2 regions of the Micromonospora sp. NPDC023869 genome follow, and region 2 is predicted to be linked to the other one. Evidence: riboswitches for the same ligand, from Rfam matches in the RefSeq annotation. Region 2 holds a riboswitch; the other holds the start of a gene.
What was found. A riboswitch is a leader RNA that binds a small molecule or an ion and turns the genes downstream of it on or off. The one in region 2 is predicted to bind cyclic di-AMP.
Positions count from the first base shown of each region.

Region 1: linked by a shared signal. The riboswitch ahead of ACZ31C_RS03885 (NlpC/P60 family protein) and the one ahead of ACZ31C_RS20180 (coiled-coil domain-containing protein) in region 2 are both predicted to bind cyclic di-AMP.

Region 1 is NZ_JBVHKD010000001.1:900,152-904,357, reverse strand. Features, by position in the region: gene ACZ31C_RS03895 ((Fe-S)-binding protein) at 1-196, shown strand, start outside; gene ACZ31C_RS03890 (C40 family peptidase) at 465-1,463, shown strand; cyclic di-AMP (ydaO/yuaA leader) riboswitch at 1,643-1,778, shown strand; gene ACZ31C_RS03885 (NlpC/P60 family protein) at 1,791-2,831, shown strand; gene dcd (dCTP deaminase) at 2,887-3,465, opposite strand; gene ACZ31C_RS03875 (pyridoxamine 5'-phosphate oxidase family protein) at 3,545-4,078, shown strand; gene ACZ31C_RS03870 (zinc metalloprotease) at 4,146-4,206, opposite strand, start outside.
Region 2 is NZ_JBVHKD010000007.1:98,743-102,948, reverse strand. Features, by position in the region: gene ACZ31C_RS20190 (HelD family protein) at 1-203, shown strand, start outside; gene ACZ31C_RS20185 (cation diffusion facilitator family transporter) at 270-1,187, shown strand; cyclic di-AMP (ydaO/yuaA leader) riboswitch at 1,339-1,471, shown strand; gene ACZ31C_RS20180 (coiled-coil domain-containing protein) at 1,476-2,558, shown strand; gene ACZ31C_RS20175 (1-phosphofructokinase family hexose kinase) at 2,794-3,759, shown strand; gene surE (5'/3'-nucleotidase SurE) at 3,756-4,206, shown strand, end outside.

The DNA.
Region 1 (4,206 bases), on a different contig from region 2:
CGAGGAGGCCATGTCCACCGGTGCGAGGACCGTCGCGGTCGGCTGTCCGTTCTGCTCGACGATGCTGAGTGACGGAGTCAACGGCAAGGGCGCCGGCGACCAGGTCGAGGTGGTCGACGTGGCCAGCGTGCTGTTGCGTTCGGTCAAGCCCGAGCAGGCCCGGGGCGCCGAGGAGGGCGAGCCGGTCGCCGGGTGACCAGCGCGTACGTCGGGACGTGGCGGCATCTGTACGGATGCCGACACGTCCCGATTTTTATATTGGCGTGGATAACTGTAACGAATTGGTCGACACCCTTTGTGTGCGATCGGTCGCGCAAAGGTGAATGAGCCGTTGGTCGCCTTGATTCCGCCGCGCGCGTTCCCCTAATGTGGGGCACCGACCGCCGTGGGTCGTCTGTCTCGCCCCTTACCGCTAGCGGGACGCCCGGTGGTCGGTCGCAAAGGAGTCGGTGCCGGTGGCAACCATGCCCCTCCATCGTCATGCGCCGGGACGCCCCACCCCCGCGCGCGGGCTGCGCAAGGTCGCTCGCCGTCTGGTCGTCCTGGTCGCCGCCGCTGCGGTCGGTGCTGGTCTGGTCGCCGCGCCCGCGTACGCCGAGCCGTCGGTGGACGAGATCGAGCGCCAGATCGACAAGCAGTGGCAGCAGCTCGAACCCACCATCGAGCAGTTCAACAAGGTGCGCTCGGAGCTGAGGGTCAATCGCGAGAAGGTCGACAAGCTGGAGAAGAAGATCCAGCCGTTGGCCCTGGAGACCGAGTTGGCGATGAACCGGGTCGCGGGTCTCGCCTCCCGGTACTACATCACCGGCCCCTCGCAGGAACTCGGCGCGGTGCTGCTCAACGCGAAGCCGGACCAGCTCGGTGAGCAGATGGCCCTCCTCGACCGGCTGGCCTGGGAGGAGCGCCGTCAGCTCGAGGGCGTCATGAAGATCCGGAAGAAGTACGACGACCAGAAGGCCACGCTCGACGCGCTGATCGTCGACCAGGAGGCCAAGCAGAAGCAGCTCGCGGCGAAGAAGAAGCAGATCGACGCCGAGATCAAGCGGCTGGAGCGGTCCCTGCCGGTGACCACGGTCAAGACCACCAACTGCCCGACCATCAACGGTGTGGTCAGTGACGCGGCCCGGACGGCCATCCGGACCGCCTGCGCGCAGGTCGGCAAGCCGTACGTCTGGGGTGCTACCGGCCCGAACTCGTTCGACTGCTCCGGTCTCACCCAGTACGCGTACCGGGCGGCGGGTATCTCCCTGACTCACTTCACCGGCGCCCAGTGGCGCGAGGGCAAGGCGATCTCGCGGGCCGACGCCCGCCCCGGTGACCTCGTGTTCTTCCGCAGCGACGTGAGTCACGTCGGGATCTATCTGGGCAACAACACGATGGTGCACGCGGCGCGTGCCGGTGTCCCGGTCAACGTCTCGCCGATCACGACGATGCCGGTCGCCGGGTTCCGTCGACCAGGCTGACGCCTGAGCGCGTACGCAGGAACCACGGAAGGCCCTCGGTCAAGCGACCGGGGGCCTTCTTCGTTGTCGGATTAATGCACCGAGAGTGACGGTGTGGGTGTGTTGCGTATCGACACTGGTCGTCCCTACGCTGGTCAATCGTCGGGCCGCTGGCACGACCGCCCACCCGGGGCGGTGACGGTCCGACACCGCCGAGTCGCTGTACGAGCGAGCCGGGGACCCAGGTTCCCGGGGTGAGTCCGCGATGTCGCGGTAGGGCGCCCCCTTCCCGCCCGAACCCGTCAGCTAACCCGGTAGGCGGTCTGGGAAGAAGGAGTACGCAGCCCGGTGGCACACCATGCCCCGCGGCCTCCGTCGTACCGGTCGGCGAAGCCCGGCCCGACGACGGATGCGCCGCGATTCCGCTGGTACCGCTGCACCACCGCACTCGCCGCACTCGCCGCGACCGCCGTTCTGCTGACCGGCGGCGCGACGGCGGCCCACGCCGACCCCACGGTCGACGACATCGAGCGCCAGATCGACGAGGACTGGAATCGGCTCGAAGCCGTCATCGAACGACACAACGCGACCCGGCAGGACCTGGCTGGCACCCGCCGCGAGGCGGACGCCCTGACCGCTCGCATCGCCCCGTTGCAGCAGCAGGTGGACGAGGCGATGAAGCGGGTCGGTGCGCTGGCCGCGCGGGCGTACCGCGGCGAGCCGGTCCGCGCCGTGAACACGCTGCTGGGTAGCCGGTCGCCGGGCGAGGTCATCGCCCAGCTCGGCGTGCTCGACCGGTACGCACGCTTCCAGCAGGAGGATGTACGCCAGGCGCGTGAGCTGCGGGACGAACTCGCCGCCGCCCGAGCCGGACTGGACCGCACCATCGCCGAGCTGACCCGCACCGAGGCTGACCTGGCCGGGAAGCGGCGGCAGATCGACACCGAGATCGAGCGGCTGCAACGGTTGCGGCTGCGAGCGCACGACGACGGGGGTGGTGGTCCGTTGCGGCCAGCGCCCTGTCCGGCCACCTATCCGGGTGGCCCGGCCGGTGAGGCGGTCACCTTCGCGTGCGCCCAGATCGGCAAGCCGTACTCGTGGGGGGCCGAGGGGCCGCACGCGTACGACTGCTCGGGTTTGATGCTGGCCGCGTGGGCGCGGGCTGGAGTGGCGCTGCCGCACAACGCGGCGCGGCAGCGGCAGGTCACCGCCTCGGTCGGTCGCGGCGACCTGCGCCCGGGTGACCTGGTCTTCTATTTCCGCGACCTGCACCACGTGGGGATGTACGTCGGTGGCGGCTGGGTGGTGCACGCCTCCCGTGCGGGCAAGCCGATCGCGATGAAGCGGATGGACACCAGTCCGATCCACAGTTTCGGTCGGCCCGGCTGAGTCGCCGGGCGGACGACCACGGGCCCGCGTCCGCGCGGCGCGGGCCCGCCGGTGGTCAGCGGGTCGGCCAGGTGCGCCAGTTCTGCCAGGCGCGGCTCGGCGTCGGGCCGCGCTGCCCCTGGTAGCGCGAGCCGTAGACGAGCGAGCCGTACGGGTGCTCGGCGGGCGACGAGAGCCGGAAGATGCAGAGCTGGCCGATCTTCATGCCGGGCCAGAGCATGATCGGCAGGTTGGCCACGTTGGACAGTTCCAGCGTCACGTGACCGGAGAAGCCGGGGTCGATGAAGCCGGCGGTGGAGTGCGTCAGCAGGCCGAGGCGACCGAGGCTGGACTTGCCTTCGAGCCGGCCGGCGAGCTGGTCGCCGAGCGAGATCACCTCAAGCGTGGAGGCGAGCACGAACTCGCCCGGGTGCAGCACGAACGGCTCGCCGTCGGGCACCTCCACCGGCGAGGTGAGATCGTCCTGCTGGGTGGCCGGGTCGATGTGTGTGTACAGGTGGTTGTTGAACACCCGGAACAGCTTGTCCAGGCGGACGTCGATGCTGGACGGCTGCACCAGGGTGGGCTCGAAGGGCTCCAGCGCCAGGGTGCCGGCCTTGATCTCGGAGACCAGGTCACGGTCGGAGAGCAGCATCGCCACACCTTAGCGGCCGGTAGTCGTGACCTGCGTGTCGGACTACCTGCTTAGAACGTATGTTCGATAGGATGTCGGCATGGCTTCCTGGTCCGATTTCGCCGTCGACGAGCCCCGACTCGCCGACGGGATCCGTCTTCTCATGCAGCAGTACGGCCCGGGCTTCGGCTATCTGGCCACGGTCCGCGCCGACGGCGGGCCCCGGGTGCACCCGGTCTCCCCGGTGATCACCGACGACGGTCTGTTCTGCTTCGTGATCGACTCACCGAAGCGGCGCGACCTGGAACGCGACGGGCGTTACGCGCTCCACTCGTTCCCGGCGGAGGAGAGCGACGACGAGGCGTACGTCGCCGGCCGGGCCCGACCCGTCACCGACGACGCCACGGTGGCCCGGTTGGCGCTCGCGGCCCGCGCCGCCCCGCACGCCGACTGGCGTCTGTTCGAGTTCACCGTCGACGTGGCGATGCTCGCCCGGCACGAGCGCGCCGCCACCGGCGGGCTGGTCGGTGAGCCGGCCGTGCAGGTCTGGCTCGACCCGGCCGGCGCCACCCCGCAGGCCGCCCGGCCCACGCCCCACCGGACCCGCGCGGCCCGACATGTCCGCGCCGCCTGAACCGACCGGTGCCGGCCCCGCCTGACGACGGGACCGGCACCGGAGGTACGCGCCGACGACTCCCGCGCTACGCGCGGTAGGTGTTCCACGCGTTGATCATCCGGGTCGCCTGGCCCGGGGTGAACTGG
Region 2 (4,206 bases):
AGGTCGCGGCCTGGCTGGGCGGGCTCGGCGGCGAGCGCCTCCAGGTGGTGACCAGCCTGGAGGCCAAGGGCATGGAGTACGACGGCGTGGTGCTGGTCGCCCCCGGTGAGATCCGTGCCGATCCGGGCTCCGGCGTGCGTACGCTCTACGTCGCCCTGTCCCGGGCCACCCAGCGGCTGACCACGATCGACCCGACCGGCTGAGCGCGCACATATAGCAATGTCGGCATAGATCCGTCCCCGGCGGGGCGCAGCACGCAAGGTGTCTGCGTGGGCGCGGGCCACGACCACCACCACGCTTCGGTGTCGAACGCCGCACACCGCCACTCCGGCCGGCTGTGGGCGGCGTTCGTGCTGCTCGCCGTCCTGATGGTGGTGGAGGCGGTGACCGCTCTGTGGACCGGCTCGCTGGCTCTGCTCTCCGACGCCGGGCACATGTTCACCGACGTGCTCGGCATCGGGATGGCGCTCGCGGCGGTGACCGCCACCCGACGCGTGGACACGCATCCACAGCGCACCTTCGGCCTCTATCGGCTGGAGGTGCTCGCCGCGTTGGCCAACGCCGTGCTGCTCGTCGGCGTCGCCGGTTACGTGCTGGTGGAGGCGGTACGCCGGTTCGGCGACCCACCGGAGGTGCGTACCGGGCCGGTGCTGGTGGTGGCCACGCTCGGCCTACTCGCCAACCTGGTCGCGTTCGCGCTGCTGCGACCCGGGGCACGGGAGAGCATCAACCTGCGCGGGGCGTACCTGGAGGTGCTGGCCGACCTGCTCGGCTCGCTGGGGGTGATCGCGGCGGCGGCGCTGATCGCGCTGACCGGCTGGTGGTGGGCGGACCCGCTGGTGGCGGTCGCGATCGGCGCGTTCATCCTGCCGCGTACCTGGCGTCTGGGCCGGGCGGCGGTCCGCATCCTGGTGCAGGCCGCCCCGGAGCACCTCCAGGTCACTGCGGTGCATGACCGGCTGGCCGCGGTGCCCGGCGTGGCCGGCGTCCACGACCTGCACGTCTGGACGCTCACCTCCGGGATGGAGGTGGCCTCGGCCCACCTGACCACCGCCGAGGGCGTCGAGGTCGGCACGGTGCTCCGCGCGGCCCGTACGGCACTGCGCGAGGACTTCGACATCGCGCACGCCACGTTGCAGATCGAGCCCGGGACGAGCGCAGGTGCCTGTGGGACGGTGGAGTGGTAGCGGGACGAGGAATGCGAAAGGCAACAATAATCCCATTTGTCTGGTTTACTGGTGATCAGGGGAACACCAGGAGTCACACCGGCTGCACCAGCCCCACCAGCACCGGTAGGCTCGGACCCGGTCTCCGCCAGGCGGCACTCGACGGTGCCGGCGGTGACCGCCGCCTAATCGCCCGCCAGGGCGAACCGGGGAACCATGTTCCAGGGGTGCATCCGCGTCCAGCGGTAGGGATCTTCCGTCCCGAACCCGTCAGCTAACCCGGTCGGCGGCTGACGGAAGGACATGTGCATGCCAGCAGTGGCAACCGTGAGACCGGCCGCCCGTACGGCGGCCCTGATCGCTGCGGGGCTCGCCCTCGCCCTGGGCGCCGCGCTCGCTCCGTTCAGCGCTGCCTCCGCAGCCCCCGGTGACGTCGGCGACGAGGGCGGCACACCGGCGCTGCGCGCCCAGTTGGAGGCGGCCAGCAAGGGCTACCTCGACGCCAAGACCGCCCTGGACCGCTCGGTCGTCCGGCAGAAGAAGCTGGCCGAGCAGCTCACCACGACCGAGGGTCAGCTCACCGAACGCAGCGACAAGGTAGCCGAGATCGCCGCGCAGGCGTATCGCGGCGGCCGGCTCGGTGCCGCGTCGGCGCTGCTCAACAGCGGTTCCCCGGCCGGCTTCATGGACCGTGCGGCGGCGCTGGACGCGGTGGCGGCCAACGAGGAACGCGCGCTGCGGGACCTGCGGACCACCCGGGACGAGGTCAGCAAGACCAAGCAGGCCCTCGACGTCGAGGTGCAGGAGCAGCGCAAGCAGGTGGCCGTGATGGCCAAGCGCAAGGAGCAGGCCGAGCGCTCGCTGACCGTGGCCGAGGAGCGCGCCGAGCGGGCCGAGCGGGCTGCGGCACAGGAGCGGGCCAACCGGACCCCGGCACGTGGCGGCGGTTCCAGCAGCGCCACCGCCAAGCCGGCACCGCGCAACTCCAACGGCTCCTGGCCGGCCGAGTCGTGCAGCGTCAACGATCCCACCCCGGCCAACGGCTGCATCACGCCCCGCACCCTGCACGCGCTCAACCAGGCCAAGGCGGCCGGCTTCACCCGGTACGTCTCCTGCTACCGCGCGGGCGGCTCGGGTGAGCACCCGAAGGGTCGGGCCTGCGACTTCGCGGCGCAGAAGAACGGTTTCGGCGGGGTCGCCACCGGCGGCGACCGGACGTACGGCAACAACCTGGCGGCGTTCTACGTCAACAACGCCGACCGTCTCGCCGTGCTCTACGTGATCTGGTACAAGCAGATCTGGCTGCCGAGCAGCGGCTGGCGGACGTACAGCGGCGCGCGGGGCGACCCGTCCAGCGACCACACCAACCACGTGCACCTGTCGGTGTACTGATCCACACGGCACGCCGGGTGGCCGCCCTCGCGGGTGGTCCACCCGGCGTCGTCGTTCCCGCACTCCGAGGCGGCTGCCTCGGTTCCGCCCCGCCCGTCGCCGCGCGCTCTGCGGCCACCTTGGTTACCGTCGACATCGAAGCGGACATTTCGTGGCGACCGGGAGGAACGGTTATGAGCGGACCGCAGCGGACCCAGTGCGACGGTGCGTCGTGAGCGCGGCGACCGGACATGTGATGGTCTTCGCGCCGACCCCACTGCTCACGGTCACGATCGACCAGCCCAACGAGACTCCGGAGCTGCACCTGCACCCCGGCGGTCAGGGCGTCTGGCAGGCCCGGATGGTGCTGTCGCACGGCGTCGACGTGGTGCTCTGCACCGCGCTCGGCGGCGAGATCGGGCAGGTGCTGGAGCCCCTGCTGGTCAGCGAGGGCGTCGACCTCAAGGTGGTGGCCCGGGACTCCGGCGGCAGCGGCGGGTACGTGCACGACCGCCGCGAGGGCACCCGGCAGGAGATCGTCGACGTGACCGGGCAGCCGCTGAGTCGACACGAGTTGGACGAGCTCTACAACCTGTCGCTGGGCGAGGGGCTGCGGGCGGCGGTGAGCATCCTGAGCGGCCCGAACGACCCGTCGCTGGTCCCCGCCGACCTCTACCGGCGCTTCGCCGCCGACCTCGGCGCGAACGGCAGCCGGGTGGTGGTGGACCTCTGCGGCGACCACCTCACCGCCGTGCTGGACAGCGGGGTGTTCTTCGTCAAGGTCAGCCACGAGGAGCTGATCGCCGACGGCCGCGCGGCCGACGACGACGAGGAGCAGCTCACCCGGGCGATGTACGAGCTGCACGCCACCGGCGCCGAGAACGTGGTGGTCAGCCGTGCCGACAAGCCGGCGCTGGCCCTCGTCGACGGCGAGGTCTTCGAGGTGCAGATGCCCCGCCTGGAGGCGGCCGACCCGCGCGGTGCGGGAGACTCGATGACCGCCAGCGTGGCCGCCGTGGTGGCGCGCGGCGGTGACGTACGCACCGCGATCCGGACCGGCGCGGCGGCCGGCGCGCTGAACGTCACCCGGCACGGGCTGGGCACCGGGCGGCTGGACTCGATCACCGGCCTGGTGGACCGGGTACGCCTGGAGCCGGCCGGCGTCCGCCGGCAGGAACGCACCACCCCCGACGAGTTGGCCCACCGGGTGGGTGGCGCATGACCCTGCGAGTGTTGATCACCAACGACGACGGGATCGCCGCGCCGGGCATCCATGCGCTGGCCCGGGCGGCGGTCGACCGAGGGCTGGACGTGGTGGTCGCGGCACCGTTGGAGGAGGCGAGCGGCACCAGCGCCGCGATGAGTGCCGTGGAGCAGGACGGGCAGGTGGTGGTCCGTGAGCATCCGCTGCCGGATCTGGCCGGGGTACCGGCCTTCGGGGTCGGCGGCTCACCCGGCTTCATCGCGTTGATCGCCGTGCACGGCGCGTTCGGGCCGCCGCCGTCGGTGCTGCTCTCCGGCATCAACCGGGGGGCGAACGCGGGCCGGGCGGTGTTGCACTCCGGCACGGTGGGTGCGGCGTTCACCGCAGCCGCCAACGGCTGCCGGGCGTTGGCGGTGTCACTGGACGTGCTCTCCGTCGGGGAGGCGACCGCCGTCAGCGGAGGTG